Regions from separate parts of the Escherichia sp. XD33 genome, predicted to be linked through region 3. Evidence: predicted binding sites of a transcription regulator. Region 3 holds the regulator's gene; each other region holds the start of a gene.

Region 1 (5,355 bases), on a different contig from region 3:
TAACCTTCGGCCTGCTCCGGCGGGCAGAACGGGTGCAGTTCGGCAAATTCCGGCCAGGTGATTGGGATCATCTCGGCGGCGGCGTTCAGTTTCATGGTGCAGGAACCCAGCGGGATCATCGCCTGATTCAGCGCCAGATCTTTACGCTCCAGCGAGTGCATATAGCGCATCATTTCGGTTTCGCTGTGGTAGCGATTAAACACCGGATGGGTGAGGATTTCGTCGTCGCGCAGCATCGCAGGCTGGATAGAGCGGCTGTCGTGAGCCACGTCTTTGTCCAGCGTGTCGATGTCCAGGCCGTGGTTATCGCCCAGCAGCACGTTGAAAAGCTGCATTACGTTTTCACGCGTGGTTGTTTCATCAAGGGTGATCCCAACCGCGTTCAGAATATCGCTACGCAGGTTGATTTCAGCCGCTTCGGCACGCGTCAGTACGCCCGCTTTGTCGGCCACTTCCACACACAAGGTGTCGAAATAGTGCGCATGGCGCAGTTTCAGACCTTTTTGTTGCAGGCCCGCCGCCAGGATATCGGTCAGACGGTGAATGCGGTTAGCGATACGTTTCAGGCCAACCGGGCCGTGATAAACGGCATACAGGCTGGCGATGTTTGCCAGCAGTACCTGGGAAGTACAAATGTTGGAGTTCGCTTTCTCACGGCGGATATGTTGCTCGCGAGTCTGCATCGCCATGCGCAGCGCGGTATTGCCAGCTGCATCTTTCGATACACCGATAATACGGCCCGGCATTGAGCGTTTGTATTCATCTTTCGCCGCAAAGAATGCCGCGTGTGGGCCACCGTAGCCCATCGGCACGCCGAAGCGTTGCGCCGAACCAAAAACAATATCCGCGCCCTGTTTACCCGGCGCAGTTAACAGCACCAGCGCCATAATATCGGCGGCAACGCTGACCACAATTTTGCGTGATTTCAGTTCGCTAATAAGCGCAGTGTAGTCGTGAATTTCACCGGTAGTGCCTACCTGCTGTAACAGCACGCCGAAGACGTCCTGATGGTCGAGCACTTTTTGCGCGTCATCGACAATCACTTCAAAACCAAAGGTTTCGGCACGAGTACGGACCACATCCAGCGTTTGCGGATGCACATCGGAAGCCACGAAGAAGCGGTTGGCATTTTTCAGTTTGCTGACGCGTTTCGCCATCGCCATTGCTTCGGCGGCAGCGGTGGCCTCGTCCAGAAGAGAAGCAGAGGCCATATCCAGTCCAGTCAAATCCAGCGTTACCTGCTGGAAGTTGAGCAGTGCTTCAAGGCGGCCCTGGGAGACTTCAGGTTGATACGGAGTGTACGCGGTATACCAGCCCGGATTTTCCAGCATGTTACGCAGGATAACCGGCGGTAGCTGCACGGCGGTGTAACCCATGCCGATGTAAGACGTGAAGCGTTTATTGCGACTGGCAATAGCCTTGAGTTCTGCCAGTGCGGCGTATTCGGTCGCCGGTGCGCCAACCTGCGGTGGTGTCGCAAGTTGAATATCTTTCGGCACAATCTGGCCGGTCAGCGCGTTTAACGATTGTGCACCAACGGCATTCAGCATTTCTTGCTGTTGCGCGGCGTCCGGTCCGATATGGCGTTCAATAAAAGCGCCGCTGTTTTCAAGCTGGCTTAACGTCTGTGTCATGAGCGATGGTTCCTGAAACGTGCAGTGAATTGTGAACCTCTCTCCTTACGAAGAGAGTGAGGGTGAGGCATAAATTTTCCTCACCCTGATCCTCTCCCGCAGAAGAGGAATAAAGCCGTTACTCGTCTTCTAACAATGCTTCGTATGCGGTCGCATCCAGCAGTGATTCCAGTTCGCTTTCATCGCTGGCTTTGATTTTAAAGATCCAGCCGCCTGCATACGGTTCGCTGTTCACCAGTTCCGGGGAATCGCTCAGTGCGTCGTTTACCGCCACGATTTCACCGCTTACTGGCGCATAAATGTCTGACGCCGCTTTTACCGATTCGGCAACCGCGCAGTCATCGCCCGCGCTAACCGTTGCGCCCACTTCCGGCAGGTCAACAAACACCATATCGCCTAACAGCTCCTGAGCATGTTCGGTAATACCAACGGTGTAAGTGCCGTCGGCTTCTTTACGCAGCCATTCGTGTTCTTTGCTGTATTTCAGTTCTGCTGGTACGTTGCTCATCAATCAATCTCCAAAAAAGTAAATCACGCGACGGCTTTGCCGTTACGCACAAAAACAGGTTTTGTCACTTTAACCGGCATTTCACGGTTGCGAATTTGCACAATCGCCGTTTCGCCAATACCTTCCGGCACGCGCGCCAGCGCAATGCTGTAACCCAGCGTCGGGGAGAAAGTACCGCTGGTGATAATGCCTTCATGCTGGTTGCCCTGCGCATCGGTAAAGCGTACCGGCAGTTCATTACGCAGCACGCCTTTTTCGGTCATCACCAGACCAACCAGTTTTTCTGTACCATGCTCACGCTGCACTTCCAGGGCTTCACGACCGATAAAGTCACGATCTGCCGGTTCCCAGGCGATGGTCCAGCCCATGTTGGCGGCTAAAGGAGAGATGGTTTCGTCCATCTCCTGACCATAAAGATTCATGCCCGCTTCCAGACGCAGCGTGTCACGCGCGCCCAAGCCACATGGCTTAACACCCGCTTCCACCAGCGCACGCCAGAAATCGGCCGCTTTTTCATTGGGCAGCGCAATTTCATAGCCCGCTTCACCGGTATAACCAGTGGTGGCAATAAACAGATCGCCCGCCTGCACGCCAAAGAACGGTTTCATCCCTTCCACCGCCTGACGCTGGGCGTCATTAAACAGTGTGGCAGCTTTTGCCTGCGCATTCGGCCCTTGCACGGCAATCATGGAAAGGTCATCACGAACGGTAATTTCGATGCCGAAAGGTTCAGCGTGTTGGGTAATCCAGGAGAGGTCTTTTTCGCGGGTGGCGGAGTTAACAACGAGGCGGAAGAAATCTTCAGTAAAGTAGTAGACGATGAGGTCATCTATCACACCGCCAGAGGCATTCAACATCCCCGAGTAAAGGGCTTTGCCGCCTTTGGTGAGCTTCGCCACATCGTTCGCCAGCAGATAACGCAGAAACTCCCGGGTGCGGCTGCCGCGAAGATCGACGATGGTCATATGTGACACATCAAACATTCCGGCATCGGTACGTACCGCATGATGTTCGTCGATTTGCGAACCGTAATGCAGCGGCATCATCCAGCCGTGGAAATCCACCATGCGAGCGCCGCAAAGCGTGTGTTGTTCGTACAAAGGAGTCTGTTGTGCCATCTTGTCCTCATTGAATAAGCGGGGCTGACAACTTTTCATGGTGAAATTATCACCACGAAACCCAGCGTCGGAGCCACTCCCGGTCCCCAACGCAATCGTTCTCTTTTGCCTGAACTTACCACCGAAACAGACTGTTAACCATAAGGTAAAATTGATCATCACATTAGCTTATGGTTAAAAAACGCCAAAATCGCGACAGAATAAAAAACCAAAAAACACACCAGTTTCTATATAAAGATGATGCCATTAGAAAGCTAATTTGAATAAGGCAATATTAAGAGCTAAAAAAATGTCAAAAAACACTAAATCAAAAAATAATGACATTAGAAAATATAATGCGAAAACGGAGGTGAAATTAGTTTATTTCAAATGAGGAAAATCTCCCGGCGAAAAAACCGGGAGATGAAAGTGTGATGGGTATCAAATAAACAGCAGAAGAGAAATTTTTAACGCAGCCATTCAGGCAAATCGTTTAATCCCATTGCCTGGCGGATAAGTTGTGGTTTAACGCCAGGAAGCGTGTCGGCCAGTTTCAAACCAATATCACGCAGCAGTTTTTTCGCCGGATTGGTACCGGAAAACAGATCGCGGAATCCCTGCATACCAGCCAGCATCAGCGCCGCACTGTGCTTGCGGCTACGCTCATACCGGCGCAGGTAAATGTACTGCCCGATGTCTTTCCCCTGACGATGCAACCGTTTCAGTTCAGCAATCAGCTCTGCAGCATCCATAAAGCCGAGATTTACTCCCTGCCCCGCCAGCGGGTGAATGGTATGCGCGGCGTCGCCCACCAGCACCAGACGGTGCGCGGCAAACTGGCGCGCATAACGCCCCGTCAGTGGGAACACCTGACGCGCGCTCTCAACCTTGCATAAGCCCAGGCGATTATCAAAAGCGATATTTAACGCGCGATTAAATTCATCTTCACTTGCCTGCTGCATCCGCTGCGCTTCCTCTGGCGACAGTGACCAGACAATTGAGCAAAGATGCGGATCGCTAAGCGGTAAAAAGGCCAGAATGCCTTCGCCATGGAAAACCTGCCGCGCCACCGCATCATGCGGTTCTTCCGTGCGAATGGTCGCTACCAGCGCGTGATGCTGATAATCCCAGAAAGTCAGCGGAATATCTGCTTTATTGCGCAACCAGGAATTAGCACCGTCCGCGCCAATCACCAGACGCGCCGTTAACATGCTGCCATCTTTCAGCGTCAGGAAAGTTTCATTTTCTCCCCAGGCGACCTGCTGTAATTCTGCGGGGGCCAACAGAGTGATATCTGACGACTGCTGCGCTTTGTTCCACAGCGCGTAGTGAATCACTGAGTTTTCAACGATATGCCCAAGATGGCTATAGCCCATGCTTTGATCGTCAAACGAAATGTGACCAAAACTGTCTTTGTCCCACACTTCCATACCGTGATAACAACTGGCCCTACGAGAGAGAATGTCCTGCCAGACGCCAAGACGGGTGAGTAATTTTTCGCTGGCGGCATTGATAGCCGAAACGCGCAGTTGTGGTGGTGCATCCGCCGCCAGAGGTTCCGGTACGCGCTGCTCCAGTACGGCAACGCGTAAGCCGCTCCCCTGTAAGCCGCAGGCAACCGCCAGCCCCACCATGCCGCCACCAACAATGGCTACATCAACACTTTGCATTGTTTATTCCTTAAAACCGCCTTCAACGCGCCACCCAACCGAGGGTGCGCTGCGCCAGCACATCGCGTGCCGGGGTGAATAATTCCATCGTCATCAGTCCGATGTTGCGCCCGACAACCAGCGGTGCCCAACGGTTGGCAAAAAGATGTACCAGGCTGTCCGTGACGCCGATGGTTGCTTCGCGATCGCTCTGTCGACGCTGCTGATAACGGCACAATACGCCGTAATCCCCCATGTCTTCTCCGCGCTCCTGCGCCTGAGTCAGGGTTTCCGCAAGACTCATCACATCTCGCATACCGAGGTTGAACCCTTGCCCGGCAATCGGGTGCAGGGTTTGCGCCGCATTGCCCACCAGCACGGTACGATGGGTAATAGCTCTGGCGGCGCGGGTTAACGCCAGCGGATAAGCACTGCGTTTACCGGCGTGGGTAATTTTTCCAAGTCGC
Region 2 (5,355 bases), on a different contig from region 3:
ATCGTTGCGCGGTATTGATTTGGCTTCCCGAGAACGCCCCAGCTGCTCTGCCAGGCGTTTCAGTTCCGGCTGTTCGTTAAGAAATTCACCGTATTTCACAATCAACTGATAGTCGCCACGTTTAAGCTGACCGGCGCTCATATCCCACAGACGACCAGCTGCAGTATTGTTATCTGCGAGAATCGGTTCAAGTTGTCCGCTCAGCGTCATGCGTTCCTGAACTTCACTCAACAGTTGTTCGCGTTCTTCTTCTAATAGCTGTTGATTTAACGTCGTTGCTTGCACGATCAGACTTAAACGCCAACGCTGGAGAAAAAGCGTGTGTAACGCTGAAGTGATCGTGCTGTTAGCATCAACCAACTGTCGGGCTTGTTCTGCCCATGGAGAATTCAGACGATGCAGTAAGTCCAGGATCTGTGGTAGCTGCACAATAAACTGTGGCGTGGAGAGGAGCTGGCTTTGCTGATAGCACATCACCTCTTCGGTGAGTTCCGGCGGGACTCGGGCATCTTTCAGCCGACTGCGCAGCGCTTCACGCCAGCGGGGAACATCATCAGTGATTGCCGCCTTCAGGCGTGGGAATTTTTCAAAGAAGACCGCCAGCTGCGGTGAGGCCAGCAGTGCGATGATCATCTCTTCGATCAATCCCTCTTCGCTGACGGCCAGCATCACATTAAGCGTATCCAGCGTTAGCATTGTTGTGCCTGGCGAATCTGTGCACCGACATCCTGTAGGCTGGCTTCAATGCGACCTAACCAGTCGCCAGGGATAAACAGACATTTTTGCTGTTCGCTGAATAAAGCGTGTTGCTTGCGCCAGTCGCTTTCAAGCTCTTCCAGTTGTTGTTTTATTTCACCAGGCAGACCTTCAGCCGATGAACCGGGAAGTGCCAGCGTACTGCCTTGTAAACTTACATCGCGAACGACAAGATGTTGGGCGCTATCAACTTCCAGATTCAGTTTCTGGGCAAAGCCGATACCGTTCAGTTTACCGCGAATTTCACCACCTTTGCTCAGCCACTGTTCCAGCGCGCTACGCTCAAAGGAGATATGAACCACTTCCATATCATGCAGTTTTAACGGTTTTTGCAGCAGTAGAGTCAGAGTGGAAGCAGTAACGTTAACAGGAAGTTGATACTGCTGACGACGGCTGAAAATGCCGCCCAGACGAATTACCGTTAAGGCTGTTTTATCGCTTTGTTGCTGCTGGAGTTGCAGGTGACGTTGCACAATCGCGCCAAGGCGAGTCAACATCCCTTGCTGTTGCCAGGCGTGACCGGTCATCAATACATCAATTTGTTGTTGTATCAAATTCAGGCTTTGCGCGTCATACCACAGGCAATCTTTCAGCAAAATGAGATCTACCGGGGCAACAGCACTGCGACCGCTAAAAAAGGCGCTGGCCTGTAATAATCGGATCGCTTTTTTCCAGCGACGATCCGAGACATAAGGCGCATCCGGTAATTTATCCAGTTGCTGGCGCAGCATAAAAATCAGCTCAAATACATGATCGGGCAGCGTAATTTCACCAATCTCTTTCTGCCAGCGTTCATATTCTTCATCTGTGACCTGCAAGGCATCAGGAACCGGATTGTCGTTTTCATCCTGTTGACTGGTCAGCATGGAGCGGAAATTCGCTTTATCCTGCACTTTATCTAACCACAGACGAATCAGCATGCGGTCATATAACGCTTCCAGACTGCTGTCTGCTTCCGGCAGCTCGTTGGAGGCCGCCACCAGCAGGCGCATCGGGATTTTTTCTACGTGTGCACCGTTGCGGAACTGGCGCTCGTTAATGGCGGTGAGCAAGGTATTAAGAATTGCCGGGCCCGCTTTCCAGATCTCATCCAGAAAGACAATTTCTGCTTCCGGCAGGTAACCGCTGGTTAAACGTTCATAGCGCCCTTCATCTTTTAGCGCCTGAATAGAAAGGGGACCAAAAACTTCTTCCGGCGTGGAGAAGCGGGTCATCAGATATTCAAACGCGCGGGCATTCTGAAAGGCGAATTTTAAGCGCCGGGCGATCAAACTTTTGGCAATACCTGGCGGGCCAAGGAGGAACACACTTTCACCACTTAATGCCGCTAATAAACACAAGCGGATGGCGTGGCTACGTTCATAAAGCCCCTTTTCCAACGAACTGCTCAGGCGGGAAATTCTTTCCGCTAATAAATGAGGGTGAGCCATAATGAAGTGGCGTCCTTTCGTCAAAAGTTCTGCGTAAATTGCGAGTATAGACGTTTCTTGCTGGTGGCTAAAATAGTCTCAAAGGGGGGGTATTTTTCTTTGAGCCAGGTTAATGTGGCCGCATTTAGGAGTACGATTTTGCCGTTAATCGTGCATACTGTGCGCTTTTTTGTGGGCCAAGGGACTAAGCACACATTTCATATTTCAACGAAAGACTAGTCTATGAGCACTGATAATAAGCAATCATTGCCCGCGATTACCCTCGCGGCGATTGGAGTTGTCTACGGCGATATTGGTACCAGCCCGTTATATACACTTCGTGAATGTTTGTCCGGCCAGTTTGGTTTTGGCGTTGAACGCGATGCCGTGTTTGGCTTTTTATCGCTGATCTTCTGGCTGCTAATCTTTGTGGTTTCCATTAAATATCTCACCTTCGTGATGCGGGCAGATAACGCCGGTGAGGGGGGGATCCTGACGTTGATGTCGCTTGCCGGGCGTAATACGTCGGCGCGAACCACATCAATGCTGGTGATTATGGGGCTAATCGGCGGCAGCTTTTTCTATGGTGAAGTCGTCATAACACCCGCTATTTCGGTGATGTCAGCCATTGAAGGTCTGGAAATCGTCGCCCCGCAGCTGGATACCTGGATAGTTCCCCTCTCAATTATCGTTCTCACTTTATTATTTATGATTCAAAAGCATGGCACGGCTATGGTCGGTAAGCTGTTTGCGCCGATCATGCTGACCTGGTTTTTGATTCTGGCAGGACTGGGGTTACGTAGCATTATTGCTAACCCGGAAGTGCTGCATGCGCTGAATCCGATGTGGGCGGTGCATTTCTTCCTTGAATACAAAACGGTTTCTTTTATTGCATTAGGGGCAGTGGTGCTGTCGATTACGGGGGTCGAGGCGCTGTATGCTGATATGGGACACTTTGGTAAGTTCCCTATTCGTCTGGCGTGGTTCACTGTCGTATTACCTTCCTTAACTCTTAATTACTTCGGCCAGGGAGCGCTGTTGTTAAAGAACCCGGAAGCGATTAAGAACCCGTTCTTCCTTTTGGCACCGGACTGGGCGCTGATCCCGCTGCTGATCATCGCCGCACTGGCGACGGTAATCGCCTCGCAGGCGGTTATCTCTGGCGTCTTTTCATTGACGCGTCAGGCGGTACGTCTGGGATATTTGTCGCCGATGCGCATTATTCACACCTCCGAAATGGAGTCAGGGCAAATCTATATTCCGTTTGTGAACTGGATGCTCTATGTCGCGGTCGTGATTGTGATTGTCAGCTTTGAGCACTCCAGCAACCTGGCGGCGGCGTACGGGATTGCGGTGACCGGAACCATGGTGCTGACGTCTATTCTCTCGACTACCGTGGCACGTCAGAACTGGCACTGGAATAAGTATTTTGTTGCGCTGATCCTGATTGCTTTCCTTTGTGTCGATATTCCATTGTTCACCGCTAACCTCGATAAACTGCTCTCCGGCGGCTGGTTGCCATTGAGCCTCGGTACTGTGATGTTTATCGTGATGACCACCTGGAAGAGCGAGCGTTTCCGCTTGCTGCGGCGGATGCATGAACATGGTAACTCTCTGGAAGCGATGATTGCTTCGCTGGAGAAATCACCGCCTGTTCGCGTGCCCGGGACCGCGGTGTATATGTCGCGTGCAATCAACGTCATTCCCTTTGCGCTGATGCATAACCTTAAACATAACAAGGTATTGCATGAGCGGGTGATTCTGTTAACTCTGCGCACCGAAGACGCTCCATATGTCCATAACGTCCGTCGGGTACAGATTGAACAACTGTCGCCCACTTTCTGGCGCGTGGTGGCAAGTTATGGTTGGCGAGAAACGCCAAACGTAGAAGAAGTTTTCCACCGCTGCGGTCTGGAAGGATTAAGTTGCCGGATGATGGAAACCTCCTTCTTTATGTCGCATGAGTCGTTGATCCTCGGCAAACGCCCGTGGTATTTGCGTCTGCGCGGCAAGCTGTACTTGCTGCTGCAACGTAATGCGCTGCGTGCACCAGATCAATTTGAAATCCCGCCAAACAGGGTTATCGAACTGGGTACTCAGGTCGAAATCTAACGCCAGACGCCTCCTTTCTTCATAAGGGGGCGTTTTTGTTTTCATGGTTAATCACCATGTAAAACGTTTCGAGGTTGATCACATTTCCGTAACGTCACGATGGTTTTCCCAACTCAGTCAGGATTAAACTGTGGGTCAGCGAAACGTTTCGCTGATGGAGAAAAAAATGAAAAAAGGCACCGTTCTTAATTCTGATATTTCATCGGTGATCTCCCGTCTGGGACATACCGATACGCTGGTGGTGTGTGATGCTGGTTTACCCATCCCCAAAAGTACAACGCGTATCGATATGGCATTAACCCAGGGTGTACCTTCTTTTATGCAGGTGCTGGGCGTCGTCACAAATGAAATGCAGGTCGAGGCGGCCATTATCGCGGAAGAGATCAAACACCATAATCCGCAACTCCACGAAACGTTGCTCACTCACCTTGAGCAGCTGCAAAAACACCAGGGAAATACCATTGAAATTCGTTACACCACGCATGAACAATTCAAACAACAAACCGCAGAAAGTCAGGCGGTAATTCGCAGCGGAGAATGTTCTCCGTATGCGAATATCATTCTCTGTGCTGGCGTGACGTTCTGAGGCCGTCATGGAAGCATTACTTCAGCTTAAAGGCATCGATAAAGCCTTCCCGGGCGTAAAAGCCCTCTCGGGCGCAGCGTTAAATGTCTATCCGGGCCGCGTGATGGCGCTGGTGGGCGAAAACGGCGCGGGTAAATCCACCATGATGAAAGTGCTTACTGGCATCTATACTCGCGATGCCGGTACGCTTTTATGGCTGGGGAAAGAAACGACATTTACCGGGCCAAAATCTTCCCAGGAAGCCGGGATTGGGATTATCCATCAGGAACTGAACCTGATCCCGCAGTTGACCATTGCCGAAAACATTTTCCTCGGTCGTGAGTTTGTTAATCGCTTTGGCAAAATTGACTGGAAAACCATGTATGCCGAAGCGGATAAATTGCTGGCTAAACTTAACCTGCGCTTTAAAAGCGACAAGCTGGTGGGCGATCTTTCCATCGGTGACCAGCAAATGGTTGAAATCGCCAAAGTGCTGAGCTTTGAGTCGAAAGT
Region 3 (5,355 bases):
GGGTAGATCGCGCCATTGGCAATCGCCATCACACAGAATGGGATCAGGATTTCGACCAGCGACACATGGCTAATGAAGCCTGCAGCCCAGGTCGCAATGACGCTGACAGCAAACAGCACCAGCAACCACGGTAATAACTGCTTGCCTTGCCATTTCTGCAGTGCGGCGCGACAGCCATAACCACCAATCAGAAACGCGATAGTTTGCGGGACATAACTTAAACCAATAACTGCCGGGCTGTAGCCCATTTCACTAAGGATGAACGGTGAACCGGTCAGCCATGCAAAAAAACTGGCTGAACAGGCCGCATATATCAGCACGTTGCCGCGATAGGTTTTAGAACGTAGCAGGTCGGTAAAGGTCAGACCATCCTGACTATTGTTACGGGCCTTCGTCGTGGGTTTGAGCCAGAAAATAGGCAGAATCAGCACCACGGTAATGGCAAACAGGGTGGCGAAAATCGCCTGCCAGGAAAAATGGACCAGCAGCCAGCTTCCTAACAGGGGAGCAAGTGCCGGAGACAGACCCACCAGCGGCATGATGGTCGCAAAAATACGGTTGACTTTCTGTGAAGGATAATAATCCGTCACTAACGCTTGCCAGATAACCGCCGCGGCGCAGACCCCCACAGCCTGTACAAAACGCAATACCAGCAGCGTAGCGGCGTTTTCTACCCACAGCATCCCCAGACTACCTAACGCAAAAATTGTCAGGCCGATTAATAACACCGGTTTACGACCATAACGGTCGGAGAGTGGCCCCCACAGAAGCTGGGCTGCGGCAAAACCGGCAAGGAACAGACTAAGGCTGGCACTGACAGCAGACGCAGGCGTTTGCAGGTCGGCCTGTATGGCGGCGAAAGCAGGCAGATACATATCGGTTGCCAGAAAACCGAGTACGCTCAAACCCGCCAGCCAGACTAAAAATCTTTTCCCAGGTTGCATGTATATTCTCTAAATCTCTCAATTAAACACCGCCGCAAAGTGTAGGGAGTGAAATTAGTGTTGTGAAACGGTAATATTTGATGACTGGTTTCAAAAATTTTGTAGGCAGACTATGTGGTCAGAATATTCACTCGAAGTTGTTGATGCGGTAGCGCGTAATGGTAGTTTTAGCGCTGCGGCACAGGAGCTGCATCGCGTTCCTTCTGCGGTCAGCTATACCGTGCGTCAGCTGGAAGAGTGGCTGGCGGTGCCGCTCTTTGAACGACGGCACCGTGATGTGGAGCTGACCGCTGCTGGAGCGTGGTTTCTCAAAGAAGGGCGCTCTGTTGTCAAAAAAATGCAGATCACCCGCCAGCAATGTCAGCAGATAGCGAACGGCTGGCGCGGTCAGTTAGCTATCGCAGTGGATAATATTGTCAGGCCAGAACGTACACGGCAGATGATCGTTGATTTTTATCGCCATTTTGATGATGTCGAACTTCTTGTCTTTCAGGAAGTGTTCAACGGTGTCTGGGATGCGCTTTCCGACGGGCGCGTGGAACTGGCGATTGGCGCAACACGCGCGATTCCGGTAGGCGGTCGTTATGCCTTCCGGGATATGGGGATGCTAAGCTGGAGTTGCGTTGTTGCCAGCCACCACCCGCTGGCGTTGATGGATGGCCCATTCAGCGATGATACGTTGCGCAACTGGCCGTCGTTGGTGCGCGAAGACACCTCGCGAACGCTACCTAAGCGTATTACCTGGTTGCTGGATAACCAAAAAAGACTTGTCGTGCCTGACTGGGAATCATCGGCAACCTGTATCTCGGCAGGATTATGCATAGGGATGGTGCCAACACATTTCGCCAAACCGTGGCTTAATGAGGGGAAGTGGGTAGCATTAGAACTGGAAAACCCCTTTCCGGATTCGGCATGTTGTCTGACATGGCAGCAAAATGATATGTCGCCTGCGTTAACCTGGTTGCTTGAGTATCTCGGCGATAGTGAGACGCTGAATAAGGAGTGGCTGCGGGAGCCGGAAGAGACTCCCGCAACGGGTGATTAACGACGATAGTCGCGGAACGGGCCGTCAGCCACGGAGCGGCGTTCAATCAAGCGCGGATGCACTTCAATGGACTGCGGTTCTTCACGTTTGTTGACGATACGATCCAACAGCATGTTGAACGCTGTTTCACCCAGCGAGTCTTTTGGCTGATGGATCGTGGTCAGCGCCGGCGTAAAATAGCGGGCGTTGCGCACGTTATCATAACCGATCAGCGAAACATCCTGCGGGACGCGCAGGCCCATTTCATCAGCAGCACAAAGTGCGCCCATTGCCATGATATCGCCACCACAGAAGACGGCAGTAGGGCGATGCGGCTGCGACAGGATTTGCTGCATGGCGCGATAACCGGATTCAGGTTCAAAATCACCCTGCACAATCCAGCTTTCCGGCACCTTGATCATTGCTTCTTCCATCGCCTTCATAAAACCGGCAAGGCGGCCTGCGCCAGTGTTACGTTCCAGCGGGCCGGGGATAACGCCGATTTCGCGGTGACCGCGTTCAATCAGATAACGCCCGGCCATGTAGCCGCCTTCGAACGCGTTATCAATGACCGCATCGGTGAAGTCAGCTTTTGCTTCACCCCAGTCCATCACCACCATTGGGATATGGCGATACTCTTCCAGCATCGCCAGCAACGGCTCTGGGTACTCAGAACACATCACCAGCAGACCATCGACGCGTTTTTGCGCCATCATCGACAGATAAGCCCGCTGTTTCTCAAGATTGTTCCACGCATTACCCAGAATCAGGGTGTAACCTTTCTGGAAGCAATTTTTTTCAACCGCTTCAATGATCTCGGCAAAATAGGCCGCTTCGCTGCTGGTCGCCAGCAAACCGATAGACTTGGTGTGGTTAACCTTCAGGCTACGCGCCACCGCGCTAGGGGAGTAGTGTAATTCTTTAATCGCTGCCCACACGGCGTTGCGCGTTTCTTCAGCGACGAAACGTGTTTTGTTGATCACGTGTGACACAGTTGTAGTGGAAACGTTTGCTCGTTTCGCTACATCTTTTATTGTTGCCATTCCATTTCACTCCAGACCCTAACTTCAGCTCCTGCAAAATCGCAAGGTAAACGTTTGCCTTTACACACCTTACGCACAACAAAAGTGTTGCGGTACGCCGGAAAAACGACACGGAGCGTCAGGAAGGGGTCAATGGCCAGTACGCAAATAGTGTAAGCGTGGAATTTTGGCCGATCTTGACGAAAAGGGGAAGTGGTAAAAACACTTATCATTATAAATGACGGGAGATTTTTTCATCACAGTGTGTAAAAATGCGTAATATCACTTTTTGTGTGGTAATAAAAAAGGAGAAAACTTGATGAGCACCGACCTTAAATTTTCACTGGTAACAACGATTATCGTCCTCGGTTTGATCGTAGCCGTGGGTTTGACTGCCGCGCTGCACTGATTTCCTCTCGAGGGAGCGCGTTCTCCCTCGCATCTCCTTCCTGTTTGTTAGCAAAATGGCAAAAGTGTTTTCTCTTTTTGTTATTTTCATTTTTTTGTGATTGCTGTCATGCTTTCGCCACTTTAATGAATATCGCGTAATGACGCGAAGAGGTGGAGATAAGGCATGAAAATTAACTATCCGTTGCTGGCGCTGGCGATTGGCGCGTTTGGTATCGGGACAACGGAGTTCTCGCCAATGGGCTTGTTGCCCGTCATTGCGCGCGGTGTGGATGTCTCGATTCCCGCTGCCGGAATGTTAATCAGTGCCTATGCAGTTGGCGTAATGGTGGGCGCGCCGCTGATGACGCTTCTACTTTCTCATCGTGCCCGCCGCAGTGCGTTGATTTTCCTGATGGCAATTTTCACGCTAGGCAACGTTCTTTCCGCCATCGCGCCGGATTATATGACCCTGATGCTTTCACGCATTTTGACCAGCCTGAATCACGGAGCATTTTTTGGTTTGGGTTCAGTCGTGGCCGCAAGCGTGGTGCCAAAACATAAACAGGCCAGCGCAGTTGCCACTATGTTTATGGGGTTAACCCTGGCAAATATCGGTGGCGTGCCGGCGGCGACCTGGTTGGGTGAAACCATCGGCTGGCGGATGTCATTTCTGGCAACGGCGGGGCTGGGAGTGATTTCAATGGTAAGTCTGTTCTTCTCATTACCTAAAGGTGGTGCAGGGGCACGACCTGAAGTGAAAAAAGAGCTGGCGGTATTAATGCGTCCGCAGGTGCTGTCTGCATTGCTGACGACGGTACTGGGAGCTGGTGCAATGTTTACTCTCTACACCTATATCTCTCCGGTACTGCAAAGTATTACCCACGCAACACCGGTGTTCGTCACGGCAATGCTGGTGCTGATTGGTGTCGGATTCTCTATCGGTAACTATCTCGGCGGCAAACTGGCAGATCGTTCAGTTAACGGCACGTTGAAAGGCTTTTTGTTGCTGCTGATGGTGATTATGCTGGCAATCCCGTTCCTGGCCCGCAATGAGTTCGGCGCAGCTATTAGCATGGTGGTGTGGGGCGCAGCAACCTTTGCGGTCGTACCGCCGTTACAGATGCGCGTGATGCGTGTCGCCAGTGAAGCGCCGGGTCTGTCTTCATCAGTCAATATTGGTGCCTTTAATCTTGGAAATGCGCTGGGAGCAGCTGCTGGTGGTGCGGTAATTTCCGCTGGGCTGGGATACAGCTTTGTGCCAGTGATGGGAGCGATTGTCGCGGGACTGGCATTATTGCTGGTGTTTATGTCAGCCAGAAAACAACCTGAAACAGTTTGCGTTGCTAACAGCTAATTAAACAAAAACGCAGAAGGATAACCTTCTGCGTTACAGTTGCTGACAACGTGCGATTTATCTTGCCGGATGCGGTGTTAACGACTCATCCGCGTTGACATGAAAAGACGCGTTAGGCGTCGTATCATGCAGCGCTTGTCGGATGCGGCGAGTGCCTTATCCGACCTACATCGATGATCCGCGTAGGCCTGATAAGCGTAGCGCTTCAGGCAATGCTGCATTTGCCATCAGTTATTATGCAGCGAGATTTTTCGCTACGAATTCCCAGTTCACCAGCGCCCAGAAGTGCTCCAGATAGCCAGGACGTGCATTGCGATAGTCGATGTAATAAGCGTGTTCCCAGACATCAACGGTCAGCAGCGGAGTCGCATCGGTGGTCAGCGGAGTACCCGCGTTAGAGGTTGAAACGATAGCCAGTTTACCATCGCTGTTTTTCACCAGCCAGGTCCAGCCAGAACCAAAGTTTTTGATCGCTGCATCAGTAAACTGCGCTTTGAAATCGGCAAAGCTGCCAAAAGATGCGGCGATAGCTTCAGCGACTTTTCCAGTCGGTTCGCCACCGGCGTTCGGTGCCAGGCAGTTCCAGTAGAAAGTATGGTTCCAGACCTGAGCTGCGTTGTT
Region 4 (5,355 bases), on a different contig from region 3:
TTACACTGACTGAAACGTTTTTGCCCTATGAGCTCCGGTTACAGGCGTTTCACTCATAAATCCTCTGAATGAAACGCGTTGTGAATCATCCTGCTCTGACAACTCAATTTCAGGAGCCTTTATGAATCCACAAATGTTACGCGTAACAAATCGAATCATTGAACGTTCGCGCGAGACTCGCTCTGCTTATCTCGCCCGGATAGAACAAGCGAAAACGTCGACCGTTCATCGTTCGCAGTTGGCATGCGGTAACCTGGCACACGGTTTCGCTGCCTGCCAGCCAGAAGACAAAGCCTCTTTGAAAAGCATGTTGCGTAACAATATCGCCATCATCACCTCCTATAACGACATGCTCTCCGCGCACCAGCCTTATGAACACTATCCAGAAATCATTCGTAAAGCCCTGCATGAAGCGAATGCGGTTGGTCAGGTTGCGGGCGGTGTTCCGGCGATGTGTGATGGTGTCACCCAGGGGCAGGATGGAATGGAATTGTCGCTGCTAAGCCGCGAAGTGATAGCGATGTCTGCGGCGGTCGGGCTGTCCCATAACATGTTTGATGGTGCTCTGTTCCTCGGGGTGTGCGACAAGATTGTCCCGGGTCTGACGATGGCAGCCCTGTCGTTTGGTCATTTGCCTGCGGTGTTTGTACCGTCTGGACCGATGGCAAGCGGTTTGCCAAATAAAGAAAAAGTGCGTATTCGCCAGCTTTATGCCGAAGGTAAAGTGGACCGCATGGCCCTACTGGAGTCAGAAGCCGCGTCTTATCATGCGCCGGGAACATGTACTTTCTACGGTACTGCCAACACCAACCAGATGGTGGTGGAGTTTATGGGGATGCAGTTGCCAGGCTCTTCTTTTGTTCATCCGGACTCTCCGCTGCGCGATGCTTTGACCGCTGCCGCTGCGCGTCAGGTTACACGCATGACCGGTAATGGTAATGAATGGATGCCGATCGGTAAGATGATCGATGAGAAAGTGGTGGTGAACGGTATTGTTGCACTGCTGGCGACCGGTGGTTCCACTAACCACACCATGCACCTGGTGGCGATGGCGCGCGCGGCCGGTATTCAGATTAACTGGGATGACTTCTCTGACCTTTCTGATGTTGTACCGCTGATGGCACGTCTCTACCCGAACGGTCCGGCCGATATTAACCACTTCCAGGCGGCAGGTGGCGTACCGGTTCTGGTGCGTGAACTGCTCAAAGTAGGTCTGCTGCATGAAGATGTCAATACGGTGGCAGGCTTTGGTCTGTCTCGTTATACGCTTGAACCATGGCTGAATAATGGTGAACTGGACTGGCGGGAAGGGGCGGAAAAATCACTCGACGGCAATGTGATCGCTTCCTTCGAACAACCTTTCTCTCATCATGGTGGGACAAAAGTGTTAAGCGGTAACCTGGGCCGTGCGGTTATGAAAACCTCTGCCGTGCCGGTTGAGAACCAGGTGATTGAAGCGCCAGCGGTTGTTTTTGAAAGCCAGCATGACGTTATGCCGGCCTTTGAAGCGGGTTTGCTGGACCGCGATTGTGTCGTTGTTGTCCGTCATCAGGGGCCAAAAGCGAACGGAATGCCAGAATTACATAAACTCATGCCGCCACTTGGTGTATTATTGGACCGGTGTTTCAAAATTGCGTTAGTTACCGATGGACGACTCTCCGGCGCTTCAGGTAAAGTGCCGTCAGCTATCCACGTAACACCAGAAGCCTACGATGGCGGGCTGCTGGCAAAAGTGCGCGACGGGGACATCATTCGTGTGAATGGACAGACAGGCGAACTGACGCTGCTGGTAGACGAAGCGGAACTGGCTGCTCGCGAACCGCACATTCCTGACCTGAGCGCGTCACGCGTGGGAACAGGACGTGAATTATTCAGCGCCTTGCGTGAAAAACTGTCCGGTGCCGAACAGGGCGCAACCTGTATCACTTTTTAAGACGACAAATTTGTAATCAGGCGAGAGAAAACTCTGATGAAAAACTGGAAAACAAGTGCAGAATCAATCCTGACCACCGGCCCGGTTGTACCGGTTATCGTGGTAAAAAAACTGGAACACGCGGTGCCGATGGCAAAAGCGTTGGTTGCTGGTGGGGTGCGCGTTCTGGAAGTGACTCTGCGTACCGAGTGTGCAGTTGACGCTATCCGTGCTATCGCCAAAGAAGTGCCTGAAGCGATTGTGGGTGCCGGTACGGTGCTGAATCCACAGCAGCTGGCAGAAGTCACTGAAGCGGGTGCACAGTTCGCAATTAGCCCGGGTCTGACCGAGCCGCTGCTGAAAGCTGCTACCGAAGGGACTATTCCTCTGATTCCGGGGATCAGCACTGTTTCCGAACTGATGCTGGGTATGGACTACGGTTTGAAAGAGTTCAAATTCTTCCCGGCTGAAGCTAACGGCGGCGTGAAAGCCCTGCAGGCGATCGCGGGTCCGTTCTCCCAGGTCCGTTTCTGCCCGACGGGTGGTATTTCTCCGGCTAACTACCGTGACTACCTGGCGCTGAAAAGCGTGCTGTGCATCGGTGGTTCCTGGCTGGTTCCGGCAGATGCGCTGGAAGCGGGCGATTACGACCGCATTACTAAGCTGGCGCGTGAAGCTGTAGAAGGCGCTAAGCTGTAAAAGTCAAAATGCCCGATCGAGGATCGGGCATTTTTGTAGCGTTTTTTTGCCGGGTTTAACCCTGTACTTTTACCTGTCCGGCGGCGTGCTTCGCGCGTTCAATGGCGTCAACAACACTCTCAGCGGTCGCCAGCGCAACACCCAGACGACGGCTGCCATCAATTTCCGGCTTACCAAATAAACGAATCTGCAAATCTGCGCCTACGGCATTCTGCACATTATCAAACGTGACATTCTGACTGGTCAGTTGTGGCAGAATAACGGCAGAAGCTGCAGGACCATACTGACGGATCCCGCCAACCGGAAGTCCGAGGAAGGCACGTACATGCAGGGCAAACTCTGAGAGATCTTGAGAAATTAACGTCACCATCCCGGTATCATGTGGACGAGGGGAGACCTCACTGAAAATCACCTCATCACCACAGACAAATAGCTCGACACCAAACAACCCATAACCGCCCAGTGCCAGCACCACTTTACGGGCAATCTCCTGCGCACGTTCAAGGGCAAGCGGGCTCATTTGCTGTGGTTGCCAGGATTCACGGTAGTCGCCATCTTCCTGGCGATGACCTACTGGTGCACAGAAATGGACGCCATCCACCGCGTTGACGGTTAGCAGGGTAATTTCGAAGTCAAACTTAACGACGCCTTCAACAATTACGCGGCCCGCTCCGGCGCGACCGCCTTGCTGAGCGTATTCCCATGCCTGAGCAAGTTGCTCTGCAGAGCGAATAAACGTCTGCCCCTTGCCGGAAGAGCTCATCACCGGTTTTACAATGCAGGGATAGCCAATGGCGGCAACCGCCTCGCGGAAAAGGCTTTCGCTATCGGCAAAACGATAAGTGGAAGTGGGCAGCTGCAGCTCTTCTGCCGCCAGGCGACGGATACCCTCGCGATTCATCGTTAATTTCGTTGCGCGAGCGCAGGGGACAACATTCAGTCCTTCCTCTTCAAGTTGGATCAGCATATCGGTGGCAATAGCTTCGATCTCCGGCACGATATAATGTGGTTTTTCCAGTTCAACCACACGGCGTAATGCATCACCATCAAGCATATTAATGACATGGGAGCGATGCGCGACATGCATGGCTGGTGCGTCGGAATAGCGATCGACGGCAATCACCTCTACGCCGAGACGCTGACACTCGATTGCCACTTCTTTACCCAGTTCACCGGAGCCTAATAACATCACGCGAGTTGCTGCCGGACGCAGCGCAGTGCCTAATAACGTCATAACGAATATCCCCTGATTAATTCCGCGCGCAGTATAAACGAAAACGTTTGCGCGTGTCTTTATTGCTGATGTTGATTTCTCAACCGAAAAGAAATATACTGTATAAAATCACAGTTATTATGAGAGGCTGCAAATGGCGGTTGAAGTTAAATACGTAGTCATTCGTGAGGGCGAAGAGAAAATGTCGTTTACCAGCAAAAAGGAAGCCGATGCTTATGATAAAATGCTTGATACGGCGGATCTGCTTGACACCTGGCTGACAAATTCTCCAGTGCAAATGGAAGACGAGCAACGTGAAGCCCTTTCGCTATGGCTGGCAGAACAAAAAGATGTGCTGAGCACCATTCTGAAAACCGGCAAATTACCGTCCCCACAGGTCGTCGGTGCTGAATCCGAAGAGGAAGATGCCTCACACGCGGCCTGAAGCAACTTGCGCTCCTGACAATTTGTACCATGCTTTCTCCTGAATCATTGTGCTATGGAGAAAAACATGAAAAAAAGAGGGGCGTTTTTAGGGCTGTTGTTGGTTTCTGCCTGCGCATCAGTTTTCGCTGCCAATAATGAAACCAGCAAGTCGGTCACTTTCCCAAAGTGTGAAGGTCTGGATGCTGCCGGAATTGCCGCGAGCGTAAAACGTGATTATCAACAAAATCGCGTGGCGCGCTGGGCAGATGATCAAAAAATTGTCGGTCAGGCCGATCCCGTGGCTTGGGTCAGTTTGCAGGACATTCAGGGTAAAGATGATAAATGGTCAGTACCGCTAACCGTGCGTGGTAAAAGTGCCGATATTCATTACCAGGTCAGCGTGGACTGCAAAGCGGGAATGGCGGAATATCAGCGGCGTTAATGGCTTCTGATAATTCGATTGACCGTTGGCGGATGCGGCGCGAGTGCCTTGTCCGCCCCAGAACGCACCACAATCGTAGGCCTGAGAAGACGCAACAGCGTCGCATCGGGCAATCAGCATCAAACAATGCCACTCAAAACGACAAACTACTTTCACCTAAAATACCCTTATCACCTGATATACAGTAAATACCTTACCTGGCGCGAATTTCTTTGAATAACGGCCTACCGCCCCGCTTATTTGCGCATCTTTTGTCTCGATATACATTTTCTGACATCCTCATCCGCTATGCTACAGGCACTAAAAATGGTTATTGAGGAGCAAATATGGCTAACTGGTTAAATCAACTGCAATCCCTGCTTGGGCAAAGCAGTTCTTCTACCTCCTCGTCTGCGGATCAGGGATTGGGCAAACTGTTAGTGCCAGGCGCATTAGGCGGACTGGCTGGGCTGCTGGTCGCAAATAAATCAGCACGTAAACTTCTTACGAAATATGGCACCAACGCGTTACTGGTTGGCGGCGGAGCGGTAGCGGGTACGGTGCTGTGGAATAAATACAAAGATAAAATTCGCGCGGCGCATCAGGACGAACCGCAGTTTGGCGCGCAAAGTACGCCGCTGGATGAGCGTACGGAACGTTTGATCCTTGCGCTGGTCTTTGCCG

The links. The regulator PurR, encoded in region 3, represses purine synthesis genes. The targets are predictions, from matches to a motif close to CANGCAAACGTTTGCNTG.
Region 1: a site for PurR is predicted at 3,349-3,366, ahead of gcvT (glycine cleavage system aminomethyltransferase GcvT). Genes of this name have one in related genera too.
Region 2: a site for PurR is predicted at 4,414-4,431, ahead of rbsD (D-ribose pyranase). Genes of this name have one in related genera too.
Region 4: a site for PurR is predicted at 3,882-3,899, ahead of purT (formate-dependent phosphoribosylglycinamide formyltransferase). Genes of this name have one in related genera too.

Annotation. Positions count from the first base shown of each region.
Region 1 is NZ_JAENDM010000021.1:52,392-57,746, forward strand. Features, by position in the region: gene gcvP (aminomethyl-transferring glycine dehydrogenase) at 1-1,634, opposite strand, end outside; gene gcvH (glycine cleavage system protein GcvH) at 1,753-2,142, opposite strand; gene gcvT (glycine cleavage system aminomethyltransferase GcvT) at 2,166-3,260, opposite strand; gene K0778_RS14045 (hypothetical protein) at 3,550-3,633, shown strand; gene ubiI (FAD-dependent 2-octaprenylphenol hydroxylase) at 3,707-4,909, opposite strand; gene ubiH (2-octaprenyl-6-methoxyphenyl hydroxylase) at 4,932-5,355, opposite strand, start outside.
Region 2 is NZ_JAENDM010000038.1:26,731-32,085, forward strand. Features, by position in the region: gene viaA (ATPase RavA stimulator ViaA) at 1-696, opposite strand, end outside; gene ravA (ATPase RavA) at 690-2,186, opposite strand; gene kup (low affinity potassium transporter Kup) at 2,409-4,277, shown strand; gene rbsD (D-ribose pyranase) at 4,444-4,863, shown strand; gene rbsA (ribose ABC transporter ATP-binding protein RbsA) at 4,871-5,355, shown strand, end outside.
Region 3 is NZ_JAENDM010000002.1:104,248-109,602, forward strand. Features, by position in the region: gene punC (purine nucleoside transporter PunC) at 1-944, opposite strand, end outside; gene punR (DNA-binding transcriptional activator PunR) at 1,057-1,989, shown strand; gene purR (HTH-type transcriptional repressor PurR) at 1,986-3,011, opposite strand; gene cydH (cytochrome bd-I accessory subunit CydH) at 3,310-3,399, shown strand; gene K0778_RS02040 (MFS transporter) at 3,565-4,734, shown strand; gene sodB (superoxide dismutase [Fe]) at 4,969-5,355, opposite strand, start outside.
Region 4 is NZ_JAENDM010000013.1:53,356-58,710, forward strand. Features, by position in the region: gene edd (phosphogluconate dehydratase) at 122-1,933, shown strand; gene kdgA (bifunctional 4-hydroxy-2-oxoglutarate aldolase/2-dehydro-3-deoxy-phosphogluconate aldolase) at 1,970-2,611, shown strand; gene purT (formate-dependent phosphoribosylglycinamide formyltransferase) at 2,667-3,845, opposite strand; gene yebG (DNA damage-inducible protein YebG) at 3,979-4,269, shown strand; gene yebF (protein YebF) at 4,336-4,692, shown strand; gene K0778_RS10155 (tellurite resistance TerB family protein) at 5,019-5,355, shown strand, end outside.